4 regions of the Pantoea trifolii genome follow, and region 2 is predicted to be linked to each of the others. Evidence: predicted binding sites of a transcription regulator. Region 2 holds the regulator's gene; each other region holds the start of a gene.

Evidence for each region. The regulator Fur, encoded in region 2, represses iron uptake genes when iron is present. The targets are predictions, from matches to a motif close to ATAATAATGAGAACNACTATCAA.
Region 1: a site for Fur is predicted at 3,049-3,071, ahead of NQH49_RS07990 (TonB-dependent siderophore receptor). Genes of this name have one in related genera too.
Region 3: a site for Fur is predicted at 1,955-1,977, ahead of NQH49_RS02505 (isochorismate synthase). Genes of this name have one in related genera too.
Region 4: a site for Fur is predicted at 3,133-3,155, ahead of NQH49_RS21985 (TonB-dependent siderophore receptor). Genes of this name have one in related genera too.

The regions. Positions count from the first base shown of each region.
Region 1 covers NZ_JANIET010000001.1:1,715,081-1,721,097, forward strand. Annotated here, with positions in the region: gene NQH49_RS07980 (flagellar brake protein) at 1-438, opposite strand, end outside; gene NQH49_RS07985 (GlsB/YeaQ/YmgE family stress response membrane protein) at 623-871, shown strand; gene NQH49_RS07990 (TonB-dependent siderophore receptor) at 935-3,034, opposite strand; gene treA (alpha,alpha-trehalase TreA) at 3,266-4,945, opposite strand; gene ghrA (glyoxylate/hydroxypyruvate reductase GhrA) at 5,154-6,017, shown strand, end outside.
Region 2 covers NZ_JANIET010000001.1:1,248,773-1,254,789, forward strand. Annotated here, with positions in the region: gene nagE (N-acetylglucosamine-specific PTS transporter subunit IIBC) at 1-1,249, shown strand, start outside; gene glnS (glutamine--tRNA ligase) at 1,402-3,069, shown strand; gene NQH49_RS05745 (hypothetical protein) at 3,304-3,699, shown strand; gene fur (ferric iron uptake transcriptional regulator) at 3,758-4,207, opposite strand; gene fldA (flavodoxin FldA) at 4,562-5,092, opposite strand; gene ybfE (LexA regulated protein) at 5,230-5,505, opposite strand; gene ybfF (esterase) at 5,673-6,017, opposite strand, start outside.
Region 3 covers NZ_JANIET010000001.1:560,966-566,982, reverse strand. Annotated here, with positions in the region: gene entS (enterobactin transporter EntS) at 1-868, shown strand, start outside; gene fepB (Fe2+-enterobactin ABC transporter substrate-binding protein) at 863-1,828, opposite strand; gene NQH49_RS02505 (isochorismate synthase) at 2,005-3,186, shown strand; gene NQH49_RS02500 ((2,3-dihydroxybenzoyl)adenylate synthase) at 3,197-4,813, shown strand; gene NQH49_RS02495 (isochorismatase family protein) at 4,832-5,686, shown strand; gene dhbA (2,3-dihydro-2,3-dihydroxybenzoate dehydrogenase) at 5,683-6,017, shown strand, end outside.
Region 4 covers NZ_JANIET010000002.1:546,028-552,044, forward strand. Annotated here, with positions in the region: gene NQH49_RS21965 (molybdopterin-dependent oxidoreductase) at 1-74, opposite strand, end outside; gene NQH49_RS21970 (amino acid ABC transporter ATP-binding protein) at 109-870, opposite strand; gene NQH49_RS21975 (amino acid ABC transporter permease) at 863-1,786, opposite strand; gene NQH49_RS21980 (ABC transporter substrate-binding protein) at 1,783-2,679, opposite strand; gene NQH49_RS21985 (TonB-dependent siderophore receptor) at 3,212-5,383, shown strand; gene NQH49_RS21990 (alpha/beta fold hydrolase) at 5,424-6,017, opposite strand, start outside.

The DNA.
Region 1 (6,017 bases), 470 kb from region 2:
GTCCTGCAGGCGGAAGCGCGCAGTGCTGCCATCCGGCCACTGGCTGTGGCAATAAAAAACCGGCTCCAGCGGCGCATTGACGCGGAAGAACTCACGGCGTTGAATCTGCCACACCAGTTCGGGTAGCGACGCAGCAAAAGCGGGCAAGCCTTCAAATTCGATACGCTGTAAACCGATTAAGCTACATTCGACTTTGGCACCGTGCGTTTCGGCAAAGATATTCACTTCACCACTTTGCAGCGCTAAATCGTTATCCAGCGCATTGCTGCCAAGGTCAAAGATCACCTGATCTTCATCGGCTGACAGCATGCGGCTGATAAACTGACCGCGCGAAAAATTCACCATCAACGGGGTTTGAGAACGCAACAGATCCTTCATCACGCCCAAAACCGCTAACGTGCCTCGCTTGAGGTATTGTTCTTTATCGGCTTCTCCCACGTCCTGCTCCACTTATCCGATTGTTATTCACGACTGACAATGCTGTTCGTCAGTTATCGGCGTGGCTGCGCTAACCTTTAGTTAGCTAACGATTATTTACTGCGGCAAGTTGCGAGGCAGATCATAAAATCCCGTCTATACTAGAGGCGGTGAACACATTGATTAATAACGTAAGGAGCAGTACATGGGTATTCTTTCATGGATTATTTTTGGTCTGATTGCCGGGATTATCGCGAAGTGGATTATGCCGGGTAAAGATGGCGGCGGCTTTATCATCACCGTGGTTCTGGGTGTGGTAGGTGCGGTTGTCGGTGGCTGGATCAGTACCCTGTTTGGTTTCGGTAAAGTTGACGGTTTCAACTTCGGTAGCTTCGTGGTGGCCGTGATCGGTGCCATTGTGGTGCTGTGGATTTACCGTAAAGTACGAAGTTAACAGCATAGCGATTTGATGAAATCCGCCATCCCGTAAAAGGATGGCGGATTTTTTTATGCCTGATTAAAAGTCGTAGCCCACCGTAGCCATGACCGTACGCTCGGCACCGCGATAGCAGTAACCGGTGCCGTAACAGGCGGCCAGATACGTCTTATCGGTCAGGTTGTTGGCATTCACCTGCAGCCAGGCGCCTTTCAGCTGTGAGTTCCATGCGCCAAGATCGGCGCGAACCGACGCATCAAACAGCGTCACGGATGGCAGACGTGTGGTGTTCTCGTTATCCGCCCACTGTTTGCCGATATAGCGCACACCGGCGCCAGCGCTCAAGCCGTAGTCAAACTGATAATGTCCCCACAACGATGCCATGCTATTCGGCGTGACATATGGCGTATGGCCATCGTTACCGTCCACCGAATCTTTAAAGCGCAGATGATTCAGCGTGTAGCCGGCGATGGTGCTAAAACGCGACGTCAGCTGATTACGCGCCTCAAGTTCAATGCCCTGCGAATGCACTTTACCCGACGGCGTGTAAGTGCCGTCCAGCACGTTACGGTTGGCGACATCGTCCTGGGTCAAATCGTACAGCGCGATTGAGTACATATCGCGCGTGCCCAGCGGCTGATATTTCACGCCCGCTTCATACTGCTCTGAGGTGGTCGGTTTTAGCTGATTGCCGAAAGGATCGGTCAAGGAAGCCGGCGTTATTGCCTGGCTCCAGCTGACATAAGGCGAGATGCCGTTCTCGAAGGCATACAGCAGCGCGGCGCGGCCGCTGATGTGATCGTCCTGACGACGGCTGGTGCCGTTTTCCGACACAATGCGGTCATAACGTCCCGACAAATCCAGATGCCAGCGATCAAGCTGCAACTCATCCTGCAGATATAAACCGGTTTGATAGTAGCGGCGCGTCTGCGATGTCCAGTCGAAGTCCGGCATGATGCCCACTTCTTCGCCGCTCCACGCATTCAGCGCGCTGGCGGCACCGCTGGCTTTGGTGATGTCATTTTTATAGCGATGGTATTCCGCGCCCAGCGTCACGCGATGCTGCACCGCGCCGGTAGCAAAATCGGCCTGCAAGCGGTTGTCATTCGCCCATGCGCTCAGTGATGAACGCTCGCCGGAGTAGTAGCGGTTCAGCAGGTCAGGATTCGTTGCGTTCCAGCCAATCTGATAAACCTGATCGAGATCGGTATTCGAGTGGCTGTAACTGCCGGTGGAGTACACCGACCAGACTTCGTTGAAGCGATGTGAGAAGTCATAGCTGTAAATCTGCTCGCGACGTTTGAACTGATCGAGCGAACTGTCGCCTTCGTAGAAACTGTCGCTCAACTTGCGGCCGTTATGGCTGTAAAGCGTGCCTTCCGCCGGTACCGAACCGTGATAGCCGCCTGAGGGATCTTTCTGCAGGTAGGCGCGCAGCACTAAGTTGGTATCTTCACTTGGCTGCCACATCAGCTGTGGCGAAATCGCATATTTCTCTTCGCGGGTGTGATCGTACTGCGTATCACTGTTGCGCGTGATGCCGGTTAAGCGAAATGCCCACTGATCGTTGATGGCGTTGGAGTAATCAAAGGCAGCGCTGTTGGTGGCGTTGGTGCCGCTCGACAGGCGGAAGTGGCCCTCTTCGGCAAACTGCGGACGCTTGCTCACCATGTTCACTAATCCGCCCGGCACCGTTTGGCCGTAAAGCGCGGAGGAGGGACCTTTGATCACATCAATGCGATCAAGGAACCAGTTGTCCACCTGCAGGATGTTGAAGCTGCCGCCGTCACTCATCACGCGCAGGCCATCGAGGAAGGTGTTGTCGACATCGCCGCCGTGGAAACCACGCAGCGCGATGGTGTCGTAACGCGTGGCGGCCCCGCCGAAGTTGGTGAACACCCCTGGCGTGTAACCCAGCGCCTGGTTGAGATCCTGCGCGCCCTGATCTTCCATCTGCTGACGTGTCACTACCGAGATTGACTGCGGCGTGGTAATCAGCGGTTGATCGCTTTTGCTGGCGCCGCTGCTGCGCGTGGCGAGATAGCCCTGCGTCGGCGAGGTGGCGCTCTCTTGCGGTTGCGCCGTGACGACGAGCGACTCTTCGGCGAAGCTTGCAGCGGGTAAAGCCAGCGCAAGCGTGCACAAAACGCGGCCACGGTTAAGGGTAAACAGCGAGGTCATGAGAGGTTCCTGATATTTTAATGGGAATAGCTATCGATATTAGATTGAGAATTATTATCTTTTGTGGCGGATGTTTCAAGATGTGAGGTTGTTGTAAATGGGGTGTGAGGAAAATGCACAGGCAGGACGAAATTCGATATGAGGCTGTAGGGTGCGCATTAATGCGCGCATCGGTTAATGGTCGCCATAAATGGCGACCCTGCGACGGCTACGTATTGACCAGGAAAAACGTTACTTCGCGCTACTCAAAACCGGCATATTCGGGATATCGCCGGCGTTATTACAGGTTTTGTCTTTCGGACAGTACTTATCCAGCAGCTTCAGCGTCACGCCGTTGGTCCAGCCGAAGCCATCCTGCAGCGGATATTCGCCACCGCCACCGCCACCCAACTGCGCGCCTTCAACCACATATTTCTCGACCAGCTTATGCTCCTTGTCGTAGGTGGCCTGCACGTTCTGCAGGAAGCGCTGACCAATCTGCTGCGCCAGTTTCGGCTGTTTGTAATGCTCAAGACCTTCCACCGCCACCCATTGCAGCGGCGCCCAGCCGTTTGGCGCATCCCATTGCTGGCCGTTATTCACCGTGGTGGTCACCAGACCGCCCGGTTTCAGTAGCTGTTTTTCAACAGCGGAAGCGGTGCGCTCAGCTTGCTTATCGCTAGCCACCTGCATATAGAGCGGGAACAGCGTGGCGGCGGTCAGCTGCGAATGAACCTGCTTCTTCTGGAAATCGTAATCGGCGTACCAGCCTTTTTTGTCATCCCAAAGATAGCGATTGATCGCCGCCTGACGTTTTTCGGCATCCGCCGCGAACTGTTTGGCTTTGTCATCCTGCTTATCCAGTTTGGACGCTTTAGACAATGTCTGTTCGAGGTGGAAAATCAGGCTGTTGAGATCGACCGGCGCCAGTTGCGTGGTACGAATCGACGCCAGATTGTGCGCATCAGTGAACCAGCGCGAACTGAAATCCCAGCCTGATGCCGCGCCTGCACGCAAATCGCGATAAACCTGCTGCTTATTACGCTCCGGCGCTTTATTCGCGGTGTTAACGTCATCAAGCCAGGATTCGGTACGCGGCGCATCACGATCGTCCCAGTAACGGTTAAGCAGCGTACCGTCGCTGAGTTTAATCACGCGTTTGCTGGCCTGGCCGGCCGCCACTTTGTCGCTGTCCGCCATCCAGTAATCGTACTCTTTCTGCAGCTGCGGCAGGTATTGGCGATAGACATCGTCGCCTTTGTGCGTTGCCAGCAGGTCAACCATCAGGCTAAAGAACGGCGGCTGCGAGCGGCTGAGATAGTAGCTGCGGTTACCGTTGGGGATATGGCCATATTTATCGAGTTCGGTGGCGAAGTTATCCACCATATCCTCCACGCGATCCCAGTGACCGCTCTCCGCCAGGCCGAGCATGGTGAAGTAGCTGTCCCAGTAATAGACTTCGCGGAACCGGCCGCCCGGCACCACATAAGGTTTTGGCAGCGGCAGCAGCGAATCATACTGGCTGGCACTTTGCGCGGTACGTGTCAGCACCGGCCACAAACCGTTGATGTGCTCGCGCAGGCTTTGCCCGGCGGGCGGCACATATTTGTCTCCCTCTTTTGGCAGCGTAAAATTGCTGTCGACAAAATGCTTGAGATCGAAGTTGCGCTGGTTTTTCTGCATCTGCCAGTCGGCCAGAATCGAAGAGGGATTGGATTTCGGCACCGCGTCGGCGAAGGTTTTCTGGTCCGGATAAAATTTCGCCTGCTGCACCGCATTGAAAAGCGGTCCCAGACGCACATCTGGCGGCTGCGGCTGGTTGCTGAGCATGCGGCTTTGGTCATCGGCGTGCGCGGCGCTGGCAGCGGCCAGCAACGCGGCGCTGAGTAAAAAGGTCAGACGCGCGGGCGTGAATACGGCATTTTTTATCATCGGTTTTTCTCCTTGTCCGAAAAAGTGGTGTGCTAACGCATTGACCACCCGAACAACTTTAGTCGTAATCGCACCGCTTAGCCTCGTACAGCGGTGGAAATGTGAAGCGCCCGGAATTAATCACGCGAGAAATTGCATCAAGGCTAAGGTTTTTGCTTGCCCTGCACAGCTATTTGCCTGAGGCTGAAGCAAAAAAAAGGAGAGTCGAATGGAGATTATCTGGTATCACCCGTCGCTGGCACCGCAGGGCTGGCTGGACGGTTTGCGTCAGCGTTTACCTCAGGCACGCGTGCGTTACTGGCAGCCGGGCGACAATGCACCGGCCGATTACGCGGTGGTGCGTTCGCCGCCGGTTGAGATGCTGGCGGGCCGTCAGCTGAAAGGCGTGTTTGCCATGGGCGCGGGCGTGGACGAAATCCTCAAGCAGCTGCGTGACAACCCACAAATGCTGGCTGACAACGTGCCGTTATTCCGTCTGGAAGATACCGGCATGGCGCGCCAGATGCAGGAATACGCTAACTGGTGCGTGCTGGGCTGGTTCCGCCGTTTCGCCGAATATCGTCAACTTCAGCAGCAGGCTAGCTGGCAAGAGCTCGATGGCTTGGACCGCCACAACTTCACCATTGGCGTGCTCGGCGCAGGCGTGTTAGGTCGTAGCGTGCTGGAGAGTTTGCGTCAATGGGGCTTCCCGTTGCGCAGCTGGAGCCGTTCGCCGAAGAACATCGACGGCGTACAAAGCTTCCATGGCCGCGATCAGCTCACTGCCTTCCTCGAGGGCACGCAGGTGCTGATCGATCTGCTGCCTACCACGACGGAAACCACCAACCTCATCGATAGCCCGCTACTGAGCGCATTACCGCACGGCGCCTGCTTCCTCAACCTGGCGCGCGGTGCGCATGTGGTGGAAGCCGATCTGCTGGCGGCGCTGAACAGCGGCCAACTGGCCGCGGCCGCGCTGGATGTGTTCCAGACCGAGCCGCTGCCGCACGATCATCCGTTGTGGTCTCATCCGCATGTCACAATCACGCCACATACTGCAGCGATTACCTTGCCAGCCGAGGCGATGGATTAC
Region 2 (6,017 bases):
GTTCGGTCTCCCAGGTGCAGCGCTGGCAATTTACCACTGCGCACGCCCAGAAAACCGCGCCAAAGTCGGCGGTATCATGCTGGCGGCGGCTTTTGCAGCCTTCTTTACCGGTATCACCGAACCGCTGGAATTCTCCTTCATGTTCGTGGCGCCGGTGCTGTATGTGATTCACGCGGCACTGACAGGTCTTTCTGTGTTCATCGCCGCGAGCATGCAGTGGATTGCCGGTTTCGGCTTCAGTGCGGGTCTGGTGGATATGGTGCTGTCAACGCGTAACCCGCTGGCGGTGCACTGGTGGATGCTGATCCCACAAGGTTTGGTGTTCTTCGTTATCTACTACGCGGTGTTCCGCTTCACCATCCAGAAATTCAACCTGATGACGCCGGGCCGCGAACTCTCTGCGGGCGATGAAACTGATGGTTATGACGTCAATGTCGATAACAGCGGCAACGGTGAAAGCCAAACTGAATCGCTGGCACGTCGTTACATTGCGGCGGTGGGTGGCTCAGAAAACCTGACCCACATCGATGCCTGTATCACTCGTCTGCGTTTGAACGTTAAAGATTCTGCGCAGGTTAATGAAGGTGTGGCTAAGCGTCTCGGTGCTTCCGGTGTGATTCGTCTGAACAAACAAAGCGTGCAGGTCATCGTCGGTACTCAGGCGGAAAGCATTGCGATGGCAATGAAAACTGTCCTGAGCAAAGGTCCGGTTGCGGCATCTGCTGCCGCGTCAACGGCTGCGCCTGCTGCGGCTGTGAAATCACAGGCGGTGCTTAACCGCGAAAAACCTGTGATTGCTACGCTGCTGGCACCAGTAACCGGTGACATTGTTGCGCTGGAAAATGTGCCTGACGAAGCGTTCGCCAGTAAGGCAGTCGGCGATGGTCTGGCGATCAAACCAACCGGTAAAACTGTGGTTGCGCCAACCGCCGGAACCGTAGTGAAAATCTTCAATACTAACCATGCGTTCTGCCTCGAAGCGGAAAACGGTGTCGAGATCGTCGTGCACATGGGGCTGGATACGGTGGCACTGGAAGGTAAAGGCTTCACGCGTCTGGTTGAAGAGGGCACAACGGTCACTGCAGGTCAGCCAATCCTGGAAATGGATTTAGACTTCCTCAATGCCAACGCCCGCTCGATGATCAGTCCGGTTGTGGTTAGCAACAGCGATGATTTCGCTGGTCTTAATTTACTGGCAACCGGTTCAGTGGTTGCAGGCCAAACCCCGCTTTACGAGGTTAAAGGCTAAGTCCTTGTGATTGAGCCAGAAGGCAGGAAGCGATTCCTGCCTTTTTTGTTTTAAAACGACCAACAAACGGTTGTTTCCCTCCTGTGCTTTGTGGATCATACTCCGTTACTTCGTGGTACAAATCACCCGTTATAGTTTTTGAGGATTTTGAGATGAGTGAGGCTGAAGCCCGCCCAACGAACTTTATTCGTCAGATCATCGACGAAGATTTGGCGAGCGGTAAGCACAACAGTGTGCATACCCGTTTCCCGCCTGAGCCCAATGGTTATCTGCATATTGGCCATGCGAAATCTATCTGCCTGAACTTTGGTATCGCGCAAGACTACCAAGGTCAGTGCAATCTGCGTTTCGACGACACTAACCCAGTAAAAGAAGATCTGGAGTTTGTTGAATCCATTAAGCGTGATGTGCAATGGCTGGGCTTTGAGTGGAGCGGCAACATTCGTTACTCCTCAGACTACTTCGACCAACTGTTCAACTATGCGGTTGAGCTGATCAACAAAGGCCTGGCCTATGTTGATGAACTGTCAGCAGATGAGATCCGTGAATATCGCGGTTCCCTGACGGCACCGGGCAAAAACAGTCCGTATCGCGATCGCAGCGTGGAAGAGAACCTAGCGCTGTTCCAGAAGATGCGCGATGGCGGTTTCGAAGAGGGAAAAGCCTGTCTGCGTGCCAAAATCGACATGGCGTCCAGTTTCATCGTGATGCGTGATCCAGTGCTGTATCGCATTAAGTTTGCCGATCACCATCAGACTGGCAGCAAGTGGTGCATCTATCCGATGTACGACTTCACCCATTGCATTTCGGATGCGATTGAAGGCATTACGCACTCACTCTGTACGCTGGAGTTCCAGGACAACCGTCGTCTGTACGATTGGGTGCTGGATAACATCACCATTCCGGTTCATCCACGGCAGTACGAATTTTCACGCCTGAATCTGGAATACGCGGTGATGTCGAAGCGTAAACTGACTCAGCTGGTGAGCGAGAAGGTTGTCGAAGGCTGGGACGATCCGCGCATGCTGACCGTATCTGGTCTGCGTCGTCGTGGTTACAGCGCCGCTTCCATCCGTGAATTCTGCCGCCGTATTGGTGTGACCAAACAGGACAATATCGTGGAGATGGCTTCACTGGAATCGTGCATTCGTGACGATCTTAATGAAAACGCACCGCGTGCGATGGCCGTAATGGATCCGCTTAAAGTGGTGATCGAGAACCTGCCTGCCGGTCACGAAGAGATCATCAGCATGCCGAATCATCCGAATAAACCGGAGATGGGCACGCGTGAAGTGCCATTCAGTCGTGAAGTGTGGATCGATCGCGCGGATTTCCGTGAAGAAGCCAACAAGCAGTACAAACGTCTGGTACTGGGCAAAGAAGTGCGTCTGCGTAATGCATACGTGATCCGTGCCGAGCGAGTAGCGAAGGATGATGAGGGCAATATCACTTGCATCTATTGTACCTGCGACGTTGATACGCTGAGCAAAGATCCGGCCGATGGCCGCAAAGTGAAAGGCGTTATCCATTGGGTTTCTGCGATTCACGCGCTGCCAGCGGAATTCCGCCTGTACGATCGTCTTTTCAGTGTGCCAAATCCGGGCGCGGCGGAGGATTTCCTCACCACCATCAACCCGAACTCACTGGAAATCAAACAGGGCTTCGTGGAGCCAGGTTTGCGTGCAGCCGATCCAATGGCGCCGTACCAGTTTGAACGTGAAGGCTATTTCTGTGCGGATAGCGTCTATTCACAGCCATCCAAACTGGTGTTTAACCGCACCGTTGGTTTACGTGATACCTGGGCAAAAATCGGCGATTAATATTTTTGTCGCAAGCACGATATGATCATGAAAGGGCGAGCAATCGCCCTTTTTTATTGTCTCGATTTAACCAGATACGACCTTTTATGCTGCTCCCTGCAATTAGCCATTAATTCCTTATTTGCGACTATTCTGACTTTAGCAAAATTAAACCATTTGCCAGTGTGAAAAACTTTTTTTCAGGTAGGCTATGCGCTCTCAGCCGTTGCTCTGCGGGTAATCAAAGGATAAAAAATGACAAGTCTCGCCCTGGAAGCCAAACATAGCGTGGTGGTTTTACATCAGCTTATCGAACGTATTTTTAATCAGGCAGAAGGCAGTGATGACAGCATTGATCTGTTCTTGTCGTACTTTCATCCCGACTTCAAAATGGTCACGCCACAGGGTAAACAGCTTGATCTTAATGAGATGGAAACACTGTTTCGCCAGTTGCAGGGACAGCGTGAAGGGATGCGAATTGCCACCAGTGAGCACGCCATCATTTCGCAGCAAAGTGAGGAAGTCACGATTCAGTATCGTGAATTGCAGATGATGAATGGCACCAATCAGAGCCGCATTTCTCTGGCGGTGCTGGATTGCAGCACCGCCATTCCGCGCTGGCGCTACTTGCAGGAAACGCTCGTTGCCTGATTTCAGATATAAAAAAACCGGCTTAAGCCGGTTTTTTTATACTGCATAGCACACTCAATTACTTATCGTGGAGCGTATCGTCTTCGCGGCAGTCTCCCAGAGCACAGTGACCATACAGGTACAGGCTGTGGTTGCTAAGCTTGATGCCGTGGCGAGTAGCAATTTCACGCTGACGCGTTTCGATTGATTCATCGCTGAATTCGATAACTTTGCCACAATCCAGGCAGATCAAATGATCGTGATGATGTTGCTGAGTCAGTTCGAAGACAGACTTACCGCCTTCAAAGTTATGACGGGTTACGATGCCCGCGTCGTCAAACTGGTTAAGAACGCGATAAACCGTTGCCAGACCAATCTCTTCGCCCATATCGATCAGGCGCTTATACAAATCTTCCGCACTGACGTGATGGGACTCGGGGCCGGGTCCCTGAAGCACTTCCAGAATTTTCAGTCTGGGTAGCGTGACTTTCAGGCCAGCCTTCTTCAATGCGGAGTTGTTGTCAGTCATGCGGATATTGTCCTGTTACTTTGCTAGTCACTTGCGGCGCAGGGGCCTTGAATGTTTAGGTCAACGCGCATTCTCATTTGCGTCTCATTATAGAACTCAAGCAGTGAAATGAAAACCAAGGCAACGTCCTTAATCACCAAAGGTTGTAAGGATAACGTCACTAATGTCTTCAGGACGCTTGGGTTTTGGATTCCATTTCACTCAGCCTCATTCTACTGCCAGAGGAATAAGCGGATGACCATTGCGGGTATTCTACAGATTTGCGGGGAAAAGTTAAAAAACCGTAGCTATTATTTTTATAGGAAATTCCGTTGCCCGATGTGAGGCAGCGCGCACATCGGGCAGAGCAGGGAATTAAGCTTCAATAATCTCTTTCAGCTGCAACTCGTCGAAGATCTGCTTCACCCATTTCTCAACACGTTCGTTGGTCAATTCTGGTTGACGATCTTCATCAATTGCCAGACCGAGGAAGTTTTTGTCATCGGCGAGGCCTTTAGAGGCTTCGAAGTGATAGCCTTCGGTTGGCCAGTGACCCACAATCACCGCACCGTTAGGCTCGATGATGTCACGGATGGTGCCCATCGCGTCACAGAAGTATTCGGCGTAATCCTCCTGATCGCCACAACCAAACAGCGCTACCAGCTTGCCATTGAAATCAATCTCTTCCAGCGTCGGGAAGAAATCATCCCAGTCGCACTGCGCTTCGCCGTAATACCAGGTTGGAATGCCCAGCAGCAGGATGTCGAACGCATCGAGATCTTCTTTGGTGCTCTTAGCAATGTCATGCACTTCGGCGACATCTTTACCCAGTTGTTTCTGGATCATCTTTGCAATGTTTTCAGTGTTGCCGGTATCGCTGCCGAAGAAAATGCCTACGATTGCCATGGGTTAGGTAACCTCTTGAATCCTGATTGTGAAAGTAAGTCAGTTGACTGCACAGTTATGCGAATAATAGCAGACCGGTAAAAAGTGCGGAACTTGTAAAGCCGTGACTTTGTGTTCCAGCGTGCGGTCTTCGCGCGTTAAGACAGTTTGAGCTGTGCCAGCAGCATTTGTTCAATCAATTCGCTGCGACTGATGTTTTGCTGATCGGCCAGCGTGCTGAGCGCGTCAACCGCCTCGCTCGACATCTTCAGCTCAACACGACGCAGCCCACGCACTTTATCGCGCTTGAGCTGGTTGCGTTTGTTGATGCGTAACTGTTCATCACGCGTCAGCGGGCTGGTTTTCGGGCGACCAGGACGCCGCTCGTCTGCGAAGAGATCAAGCGTCGTGCGGTCTGTCTGTTCTTTTGCCATGGTTTGTAAAACTGAGTGGGCGCGAACGGCGGAAAGGCGCTGCGCGATTAAAACATTATCGGCCCGACCACGGTGAAAAAATATCCGTGGCAAATTTTTAGCGCGACATCATACTCCAGCGCCTTCCCTGACGCCAACCCTAAAGCGCAAGCGGCAAGCTTTTGCTTTTACAGGTTAAAAAAACGCCGAACGGCGCGTAACACCGCATCGGGTTTCTCGGCGTGCACCCAATGTCCAGCGCCGCTGATCACATGTGCATGCGCCTGCGGGAACTGACGCAGCAGCGCATCGCGATGCTGATTATCCAGATAAGGCGAGTCGCCGCCGCGGATAAACAGTGCCGGATGCGGCCACGCAGGAATCTCTTCCCAGCCGGAAATGGTGCTGTAGTTATCCCACAGCACCGGCACATTAAAGCGCCATTCGCCCTCTGCGAAAGATTTGAGGATGAACTGGATCACGCCTTCTTCATCAATATGCTGACGCATTACTTCAGCGGCTTCGCTGCGGCG
Region 3 (6,017 bases), 690 kb from region 2:
GACCGCGCTGCTGGCGGCGACGCCCGCGCTGGTCGGCAGGGAAAACATTATGCAGGCGGGCGCGATCACCATGTTGACGGTGCGCTTCGGCTCGATTTTATCGCCAGCGATTGCCGGTCTGGTGATTGCGCATGGCGGCATAACCTGGAACTACGCCCTCGCCGCCTTCGGCACTTTGCTTACCGTGTTAACGCTGCTGAAATTGCCGACGTTGCCGCCTCCGCCGCAGCCGCGTGAACATCCGCTGAAATCCCTCGCCGCTGGCGTGCAGTTTCTTTTCGCCAGCCCGATTGTCGGCATGGTGGCGCTGATTGGCGCATTAGTGACGCTGGCCAGCGCGGTGCGCGTGCTCTATCCATCCCTCGCGCCGCATTGGTCAGTAAGCGCGGACCAGCTTGGCCTGATGTACGCTGCCGTGCCGCTTGGTGCGGCTATCGGCGCATTCACCAGCGGTAGACTGAAACACGCCGCGCGTCCCGGACAGCTGGTGCTCGGCAGCGCGATTGCGGCGTTTATCGCGCTGGGTTTGTTTAGCCTGATGCCGAATCTGCCGCTGGCACTCGCCTGTTTAGTCGCCTTCGGCTACTTCAGCGCCATCAACAGTCTGGTGCAGTACGCGATGATTCAGGCATTAACGCCGGATCATCTGTTAGGCCGTATCAACGGCTTGTGGACCGCGCAGAACGTGACCGGCGATGCGATTGGTGCGGCGGTGATTGGCGCAATGGGTTCATGGCTGCTGCCACCGCAGGCCGCCGCCGTGTTTGGCTTTGCGGCGGCGCTACTGGGCATAGCGATGTGGTTGGTGATGGGCCGTTTACGTCGTTACCATCCGCCAGCACCGGAGCTGGCGGAACAGGCATCATGATTTAACGAACAGCTTTTCCAGACGCGCTAGCAGATTGCTGGCGCTGTAGTAATCGAGACGGAAAGAATCGACGCCCAGCTCGTACACCTGTTTGTTCTGCACGGCAGCGTTTTGCGCAAGGAACGGATTGCCTAACACCGATTGCGTGGTTTTATCGTCAGCGGCAAACAGCAGGAAGGTTTTACCGTTCAGCCCGCTGGCAACGTTTTCACCCGACAGTTGAATGATGTCTTTGCGCTGCCCCATGCTGTGGCCCTGCTCAACCGTCGCCGGTGGCGTTGCCAGGGTGAAGCCAAGTTGTTCCAGCAGCTTGCCCTGCGCCGAGGCTGTGGTCCACAGATTGACCGCGCGCCCGCCACCGTTCCACACCATGGCGGAAACCGGTTGCGGTGGCAGCGTGATGGCTTTTTTCAGTGCCGCTTCGCGATCGTCGAAAGCTTTAATGCGCTGCGCCGCCTGCGCTTCGTGACCTGAAGCCTGGCCTAACAGCGTCACAACATCCTGCCAGCTTTTGTCGTCGTAATTGACCACCAGCGTCGGTGCAATAGCCGAGAACTGTTCGGCGAGTTTAATAGCAGAATCGTTGCCGGTAGCGCTGACGATGATCAGATCCGGCGCTTGCGCAGCAACCGCTTCGGCATTGGGTTCACCGATGTACAGACGTTGCAGATGCTGCTTTTTAGCAACATCGCTCCACTGACGGAAGAAACCCTGATCGTCGGCAAGACGACTGTTTGGTGCGGTTGCGCCGGACGCGATGACCGGTGCATCAATGGCCAGCAGCGAGCCGGTCAGCGTGACGCTGGTCGAGACAATGCGCTGCGGCGCGTGATCAAGAGTGATTGACCCGTTGGCGCCCTGCACGGTGCGCGGCCAACCTTGTTCAGCGTGGGCGATGCTGGTGAAAATCTGGAAAACACATATAAGGGCTGCAATGCCCCAAAAACCGCATTTATTCATAAGTTTTGGTCCACTTTTTAGCATATTGCCCTGCTTAGCGTCAGCGCCTGATTACGTTTAAACGCAGCTGAAATCCCGCGAATGGATTGACACCTTTGCCCAATCGACGTAGGTTACAGGCCCATAATAAAAATGATAATCATTCTTAATAATCTTATCATTTATAGGTGAAAATTATGGTGGAATCTTCCACGTTTGAAAATGCCTGGCTGAAGGATTATTCCGCGCTAAGCCGTGGTTTCCTCTTTACCTCGCCGTGGCGTAGTTTGGCAACGCAAGGATGCTATACCACCATTACCGCGCCGGTAGCAGACGCCGCGTCGCTGGACGGTGATTTCCAACAACAGCTGCGTCAGCATTTTGCCGCGGCAAAAAAACAGGGCATCGACAATCCGATTCTGGTCGGCGCGATCCCGTTTGACGTCAGCCAACCGGCTGCGCTGTTTATTCCTGAAACCTATCAGACGTTTAACCGCGCCGACCTGCAAAGCGCGCTGCCGCAAAACGTCAGCGATCTGCCGCAGGTGCGTCGTCGCGCAGCGATACCGGACCACGACGTATTTACCACCATGGTGGCCGATTCGGTGGCGGCCACGCAGCGCGGCGATCTGGATAAAGTGGTGCTGTCGCGTCTGATGGATATCGTCACCGAACAGCCGGTTGATACCGCCGCACTGATGCAGCGCGTGATTGCGCAGAACCCCAACAGCTACCATTTCCATCTGCCGCTGCCGCAAGGCGGTGCGCTGATTGGCGCCAGTCCGGAGCTGATGCTGCGCAAACAGGGGCGCGATTTTAGCTCTTGCCCGCTGGCGGGCTCGGCGCGGCGTAATCACGACGATGCTCAACAGGATCGTGCAGCAGGCGATACGCTGATGGACTCCGGTAAAGATCGTCACGAGCACAAACTGGTGACCGATGCGATGCGCGACACCCTGCAGCCGCGCAGCCGTTTGCTGTCGGTGCCAACTATTCCATCGCTGATCACCACCGCCACGCTGTGGCATCTCGCCACGCAAATTGACGGTGAAGTGCAGGATGAGCGCGAAAATGCGCTGTCGCTGGCCTGCCTGCTGCATCCAACGCCAGCACTGAGCGGCTTCCCGCATCAGCGCGCGCAGCAGCTCATTCAGCAGCTGGAACCTTTTGATCGTCAACTGTTTGGCGGCATCGTCGGCTGGTGCGATAGCGAAGGCAATGGCGAATGGGTGGTCACCATCCGCTGCGGCACCGTGCAGGGTACGCGCGTACGCCTGTTTGCTGGCGCGGGCATTGTCGCCGACTCCCAACCCGAATCAGAGTGGCGTGAAACCGGCGTGAAGCTGGACACCATGTTGCGCGCCTTTGGACTGCAATAAAGGAAAGAGCATGAGCATTCCCTATACTCGCTGGCCGGACGATCTGGCTGCGCGCTACCGTGAAAAAGGTTACTGGCTGGATGTGCCGATGACCGACATTCTGGTGCGTCATCAGCACAATGATGCCATCGCGGTGATTGATGGCGATCGTCAGATCAGCTATCGCGAAATGGATGTGCTGAGCAGCAATCTGGCCGCCGCGCTGCAGCGTCGTGGCCTCCAAAACGGCGATACGGCGCTGGTGCAGCTTGGCAACGTGGCTGATTTTTATGTCACGGTATTTGCGCTGTTTAAGCTCGGCGTGGCGTCGGTATTTGCGCTGTTCAGCCATCAGCGTACCGAGCTGAGCGCCTATGCGGCGCAGATCGAACCTAAGCTGCTGATTGCCGATCGCACTCACGCGCTGTTTGCTGACGATAGCTTTATCAGCACGCTATGCGATGCGCAGCCTTCTCTGCAGCAGGTGATTCTGCGCAATGACAACCAGCCGGAAAACACGCTGGAATCCTTGATGGCGGAAGCTGCGGGAGATTTCGTCGCCACGCCAACCGCCGCCGATGAAGTGGCATTTTTCCAGCTCTCTGGCGGCAGTACCGGCACGCCGAAGCTGATTCCGCGCACCCACAACGACTATTACTACAGCATTCGCGCCAGTGATGAGATCTGTCAGGTGACCGCCGATACGCGCTATCTCATCGCCCTGCCCGCACCGCATAACTTCGCGATGAGCTCACCGGGCTCGCTCGGCGTATTTTATGCCGGTGGTCAGGTAATTCTGGCCGCCGATCCCAGCGCCACGCTCTGCTTCCCGCTGATCGAGAAGCATCAGGTCACCGATACCGGTTTGGTGCCGCCGGCGGTGAGCTTGTGGTTACAGGCGATTCAGGAATGGGGCAGCAATACACAGCTGGCCTCGCTGCAGCGTATTCAGGTGGGCGGTGCCAAACTGGGCGAAACCCTGGCGGCACGTATTCAGCGTGAAATTGGCTGTCAGCTGCAGCAGGTGTTCGGCATGGCTGAAGGTCTGGTGAACTACACCCGCTTTGGCGACGATGAGAACATCATTCTCACCACGCAAGGCCGCCCGATCTCTGAAGATGATGAAGTGTGGGTCGCCGATGAACATGGCAACGCGTTGCCAACCGGCACCATCGGCCGCCTGATGACGCGCGGCCCTTACACCTTCCGAGGCTACTACAAGAGCCCGGAACATAACGCCGCCAGCTTCGACGCCAACGGGTATTACTGTTCGGGCGATCTGATTGAGATCGACGCTCAGGGCTACATCACCGTGCAAGGGCGCGAAAAGGATCAGATCAATCGCGGTGGCGAGAAGATCGCCGCAGAAGAGATCGAAAACCTGCTGCAGCGCCATCCGGATGTGATCCACGCCGCGCTGGTGTCAATGAACGACGAACTGATGGGTGAAAAGAGCTGCGCCTTTATTGTCGCCAGCCAACCGATTAAAGCAGTGGCGCTGCGTCGTCACCTGCGCGAACTGGGCGTGGCCGAGTTCAAATTACCTGACCGTATTACCTGCGTAGATGCCCTGCCGCTGACGCCTGTCGGCAAGGTGGATAAAAAACGTTTACGCCAACAGCTTGCCGATCAACAAGCGCAAGCCTGACCTGTTCCGGAGATTGTAATGGCTATTCCAAAACTGAACGCTTACGCGCTGCCTGCAGCGACTGAACTGCCAACCAATAAAGTGAAGTGGGTGTTGGAACCTCAGCGCGCCGCGCTGCTGATTCATGATATGCAGGCTTATTTCCTCAATTTCTGGGGCGAAAACAGCCCGCTGGTTAATCAGGTGGTGGAAAACATCGCTCGCCTGCGTGCTTACTGCAAAGCGCAGGGCATTCCGGTGTTCTACACCGCCCAGCCGAACGAGCAGAGCGATGCCGATCGCGCGTTGCTTAATGACATGTGGGGACCGGGCCTGAACAAACATCCGGATCAGCAGAAGATCGTTGATGCGCTGGCACCGGATCAGGACGACCAGGTTCTGACCAAATGGCGTTACAGCGCCTTCGTGCGCTCACCGCTGCAATCGATCCTGCAGGAGATGGGCCGCGATCAGCTGATCATCACCGGCGTGTACGCACATATCGGCTGCCTGACCACCGCGACTGACGCCTTTATGCGTAACATCCAGCCGTTCATGGTGGCGGATGCGCTGGCCGACTTCACGCGTGAAGAGCACATGATGGCGCTGACTTACACTGCGGGTCGCAGCGGTAAAGTGGTGATGACCGCCGATCTGATGCCGCTGCCGTTGAGCAAAGACGATCTGCGTGCGCTGATTCTGCCGCTGCTGGAAGATGACGATGTGCCGGAAGATGACGAGAACCTAATCGATTACGGTCTGGATTCGGTACGCGTAATGGCGCTAGCGGCGCGCTGGCGTCAGGTGCACAGCGATATCGACTTCGTCAGTCTGGCAAAAAATCCGACCGTCGATGGCTGGTGGGCGCTGTTATCAAGGGTGCCGACTAAATGAGTGCGACGTTCGACTTTAGCGGAAAGATTGTCTGGGTGACCGGCGCGGGCAAAGGGATTGGTTATCACACCGCGCTGAGCTTCCATCAGGCAGGTGCGCAGGTTATCGGCTTCGATCTGCGTTTCGATCAAGCCGACTATCCGTTCACCACGCAGGTATTGGATGTCGCGAACGCCGCCGAGGTGAAAGCGGTTTGTCAGCGTTTGCTGGCGGACCAGCCACGTCTGGATGTGCTGGTGAACGGTGCCGGCATCCTGCGTATTGGCAGCACCGATGAACTGGCGTTTGAAGATTGGCAAGCGTGTCTGGCGGTGAATGCCGGCGGCGCGTT
Region 4 (6,017 bases), on a different contig from region 2:
GTGAGCCGATCGCCCTGTTGCTGGGCATGAAAAGCGCCCCAATGGGCGCTGTGCATTACCGGTTTTTGCGTCATCACTGTTCCTGGCATCAAAAAAGAAAAACGGTGCCTAAAGCACCGTTGCAATAAAGTTTCTTACGCGCCCGTTTTCCGGGTCGTCGAGCACTTGCTGGGTTGGCCCCGCCGCCACGATTTTGCCGCTTTCCATAAACACAATGTTGTCGGCTACCTCGCGCGCAAAACCAATCTCGTGGGTGACCACCACCATGGTGATGCCAGAGTGCGCCAGCTGTTTAATCACCTGCAGCACTTCGCCAACCAGTTCGGGGTCGAGCGCTGACGTCGGTTCATCAAACAGCATCACGCCGGGATCCATCGCCAGCGCGCGGGCAATCGCCACACGCTGCTGCTGTCCGCCGGAGAGATTCTGCGGCCACTCTTCTTCGCGGCCTGACAAACCCACTTGCTTCAGCAGCGACAGCGCTTTGCTGGTCGCCTGCTGACGGCTCTGCTTCTTCACGCGCATCGGCGCATCCACAATGTTCTGCAATACGGTGCGGTGCGGGAACAGGTTGAACTGCTGGAACACCATGCCGATTTCGGCACGCTGACGCGCAACTTCACTGCTGCTTAACTCGTGCAGCGCCTGGCCTTTCTGCTTGTAGCCGATGATCTCGCCGCCGATGCGAATGGTGCCGCCATCCAGTTTTTCCAGATGGTTAATGCAGCGCAGCAGCGTGGATTTCCCGGAACCGGATGGCCCAAGGATCACCGTGACTGAACCGGCAGGAATATCCAGGTTCACTTCATCCAGAATGGTGACGCCAGAGAAGCGTTTGGTGACTTTACGTAATGCGATCGCCTCACCCATTGCTGACGCTCCTTTCTGCTTTCGCCGCTGAAAAACCCGGCAGCGATTTCAGCAAACTGCGTTTTTCCCGGCGCGTGACGCCACGCCCAAAATAGCGTTCCACATAGAACTGACCGACTGACAGCACCGAGGTCATCAGCAGATACCACAAGGTTGCCACCAGCAGCAGCGGAATCACTTCATAGGTGCGCTGGTAAATAATCTGCGCCGAGAACAGTACGTCCTGCAGCGAGATCACGGACACCACCGCCGTGGTTTTCAGCTGACCAATGATTTCGTTGCCGGCTGGCGGCATGATGGCGCGCATCGCCTGCGGTAGCACGGTGTGACGGAAAATCTGTGAAGGGCGATAGCCAAGCGCACGCGCGGCTTCCAGTTGGCCGTTGCCGACGCTCTGGATACCGGCACGCACAATTTCAGCGGCATAAGCGGATTGGTGCATCACCAGCGCGATCACCGCCGCACTGAATGGGCTGACTAACGCGTTAGATTGCGTGCTCCAGATTTCGCCGAGGCCCGGAATCGACAAGGCGATGGTGGGATAAAGCGCCGCGATGTTGTACCACAGGAACAGTTGCACCAGCATCGGCACACCACGGAAGAACCAGGTATAAAACCAGCTCACCCCCACCAGTACCGGATTGGAGGAGAGGCGCATCAGGGCCAGCACCGTACCAAAAGCAAAACCCAGCACCACAGAGATTGCGGTGAGCTGCAGCGTCATTAATACGCCTTGCAGGATCGATTCGCCGGTAAAGTTCTCCGCAATCACGCTCCATTCGAAGCGTGGATTGTTAATCATCGAGTTCGCCATCGCCACCACGCACAACAGCACCACCAGCGCACTCAGCCAGCGTCCGTAGTAACGTTTGCCGACGATTTTCAAATCGCCGGTGTGGTCGTGAAAATCACTCATTGAAAGATTTCCTGATTGCGTTTGGCTTCTTTAACAGCGCCAAAGCCGATGCCCCAGTTGTCGAGGATCTTGTTATAGCTGCCATCTTTGATCAGCGAGTTCAGCGCGGCTTGTACGGCGGGCTCCAGCGCAGAATCTTTCGGGAACGCAACGGAGACTGGCGCATCGTGTACGGTGATTTCGCCGCTCATGGTCAGCGGTTTGATCACTTTCACCTGCCACAGCAAGCCTTCATACGGGCCAAGGAACATCGGCACGCGACCGCTTACCACCGCCTGCACACCAGCTGGACGATCCGGGAATACTGAAACTTTGATTGGCTTTTTACCGGCCGCTTCACAGGCTTTGCTGGCGTCTTCAAGGCGCGTGACCTGCGTGGTACCGGAACCGGCACCCACTTCTTTACCGCATACGTCAGCCAGTTCTTTGAATGGTGCGATGTTGGCATCTTTACGCGCGATAATGCCGAGGCGGCTGGCATCGTAGTAACCGACGAAGTCGATGATTTTGGCACGCGCTGGCGTGGCATTGATGTTGGAGAGCGCCACATCGTAACGACCGGTTTTCAGGCCAGGAATGATGTTGTCGAATCCGCCGGTGTCGCGCCACTGAACCTGGATTCCCAAGCGTTCGCCCACGGCATTCATGATATCGATTTCACGACCGGCCAAGGTTTTGTTGTCTTCTTTATAGAAGGTGGTTGGCGGCGTGTTGGGGTTGGTTCCGGCAACAATGTAGCCACGTTTCACCACATCCGCCGGCAGCAAACTTTTCAGCGCGGGATCGGCCTGCACGTGGATTGAGCTGTCAGTTGGGACGGATTCATCGGCGGCGAACGCGGTGTGTGCACTCAGCGCGAGCGCAAGAATTGTCATGCCTTTGGCGAATTTCACTGGAACCTTTCTCCTGATTTATAAAAAGTTTCCCCACAGGGAAAAGGCGTTGAGGTAGCGATGGTTTTGTCTCCTGACTCACCTCACGCGAAAGGCGCGTGGCGGAAGGAATTGTCATCCTCAGAACGTCCCGCTGAACATTCTCTGGAAGATAGATAACAATCACAAATGCGAAAAAAACATATCTATTGCCGAAATATGGCAATAGCCGCAAGCACGGTTGCAAGGCGGGATTTCCGCACCAGTTTGGCATCCAAGACTCAACAGAATTCAGAATTTGCTAATGAATCAATAGCCTGCTTATCCAATATTCATCGATACATTTCTTCTTACTCATAACGGATTCATCTAAGCAATTTAGGCGTTCCCTTCCCCGCAACGCGTACCCCGCAACGGAAAATCCTTTGTAAAGGTTTGTATTGTCAGGCTTGTTGCCGTCTCGCTGAATAGACAATGAGAAACGTTATCATTATCATGCGCATTTACTTACAATTGTTAACTTAACAGGGAGAAAACTTAAGTGAATGTAACCATGCGTGGCAAAAAGCGTCCAATTGCGCTTTTTTTAGCGGGAATGCTAACGTCGCCAGCCTTTGCAGCTGAAACCACAGAAAAGCTGGCTGACGATGAATCAATGATCGTCACCGCCGAGCAGGAGCTCAAACAGCAACCGGGCGTGTCCACCATTACGGCTGAAGACATCAAGAAAAATCCCCCTGTTAACGATCTCTCCGACATCATCCGCAAAATGCCCGGCGTAAACCTCACCGGTAACGGTGCCAGCGGCAGCCGCGGCAATAATCGTCAAATTGATATCCGTGGCATGGGCCCGGAAAACACCTTGATAATGATCGACGGCGTGCCGGTTTCTTCACGTAACTCAGTGCGTTACAGCTGGCGCGGCGAGCGTGATTCACGTGGCGATACCAATTGGGTGCCAGCGGAAATGGTGGAGCGCATTGAAGTGATTCGTGGCCCAGCCGCTGCACGTTACGGTTCTGGCGCGGCAGGCGGCGTGGTGAATATCATTACCAAGCGTCCAACCAATGACTGGCACGGCTCGCTGTCGCTCTACACCAGCCAGCCGGAAAACGATAAAGAAGGCGATACGCGACGCGCTAACTTCAATCTCAGCGGCCCGCTGGCCGGTGATGCCTTGACCATGCGTCTGTACGGCAATATTAACCGTACCGATGCCGATGCGTTCGATATCAACACCGCCGAAAACGGTTCTTACGCGGCGGGCCGTGAAGGCGTGCGCAATAAAGACATCAATACCGTGCTGTCGTGGAAAATCACGCCGCTACAAATTGTCGACTTCTCTTACGGCTACAGCCGTCAGGGCAACATTTACGCCGGTGATACGCAAAACAGTAACAGCAACGCCAGCACCGACGGTTTAGTCGAATCGCTGTACGGCGATGAAACGAACCGCATGTATCGCCAAACCTACGGCATTGCGCACAACGGAATCTGGGATTGGGGAACCTCGAAGCTCAACTTCAACTACGAGAAAACCAATAACACGCGTCTGCAGGAAGGCACTGCTGGTCGTACCGAAGGGATGATCAACAGCGATACGTACGCTACCAGCCGTTTGGAAAGCTATCGCGCGGGCGGAGAGATCAACTTCCCGTTGCAGCTGCTGGTTGATCAAACCGTGACGCTGGGCGCGGAGTGGAACCGCGACGAGCTGAACGATCCGGCATCAATGCTGGCGTCCAACGCGAGCGGCGTCAATCTGCCAGGCAGCTCTGGCGATCCGTCGCAGCGCAGCAGTAAGAACAGCGCTACCATCAGTTCTCTGTTCTTCGAAGACAACATTGCTGCCACCGATACCACCGAAGTGATCCCAGGCCTGCGCTTTGATTATCACGATCAGTTTGGTGCCAACTGGAGCCCAAGCCTGAACGTTTCACAAGGGTTAGGCGACTACTTCACCCTGAAAGCCGGTATTGCGCGGGTGTTTAAAGCGCCGAACCTCTATCAGTCAACGCCGGGTTATCTGCTCTCGACGCGTGGCAACGGCTGCCCGATTGGTCTCAGCCAATGTTATCTGCTGGGTAACGACGATCTCGATGCCGAAACCAGCGTCAACAAAGAGATTGGTCTGGAATTCAGCAACGAAGGCTACGTCGCGGGCATCACCTGGTTCCGCAATGACTACAAAAACAAAATTGTGTCGGGCACCGAGCCGGTGTATTCCAGCACGCGCCCGGTTTATAACGTATTGCGCTGGGAAAACGGCGGAAAAGCAATTGTGGAAGGCCTGGAAGGTAATCTGACCATTCCTTTAATTGCCGATACGCTGGAATGGCGCTCCAACGCTACCTACATGTTCCGCTCCGAAAGTAAGGAGACCGGCAATCCGCTGTCCGTGATCCCGGAATTCACCATCAACTCGCAGCTGGAGTGGCAGGCGACGCAGGATCTCAGCGCCAACATCAACTGGACGCAGTATGGCCGCCAGAAACCGCGTCAAAATGCAGAGACCAATATCGATACCTCGAACATGACAACGCAGGAAATCAGCCCGTATTCGGTGTTTGGTCTGAACCTAAATTACGACATCAGCAAAAACCTGCGCGCCAATGCCGGTATCAACAACCTATTTGATAAACGCATTTACCGCGAGAATTCAGGTGCGTCGACCTATAACGAGCCGGGCCGAGCATATTATGCCGGTGTGACGATGTCGTTTTGATTGAGCTGGGTTTTGGTCGCCATGAATGGCGACCCTACGTTTAATTAAAAAACTCGTGCAGCGCATCGGCCAGCGCCTGCGGTTGCTCATCCGGGATGAAGTGACCGCAGTGCGCTATTTTAATTCCCGTCACATCCGCCGCGAAATCGTGCAACGGCAACGCCATATCCGGAATCGAACCCTGATCGGCGCTGATCGCCAGTAACGGCAAGGCTAATTTACCGCGTTCACGAAGCAACGTTCGGTTTTGCGCCGCCGAAATCGTCACTTCACGATAAGTGGCCATTCCGGCGCGTATTGCGCCCTTCTGCTGTAACAAACGGGTATATTCCGCCATGTCTTCATCGCCAAACACCATCGGGCTGGCCGCTTTGCGTTTCAGGAACCACTCGAGGTAGATTGCTTCGCGCCCTTCTATTAATGCTTCCGGCAAATCCGGTAAGAGATGAAACGCGAAATGCCAGGTTTTCCACGCTTTATCCGGCGTGGCGGGCAGCGATTCTGGCAAAGTGACACCAGGAATTCCGGCATCGAGCAGCGCCAGCTTTTTCACCTGATCGCTAAACAACGTGGCATACGGCCAGGCAACCCACGCGCCGACATCATGCGCAGCGAGGTAATAGCTTGTATGCCC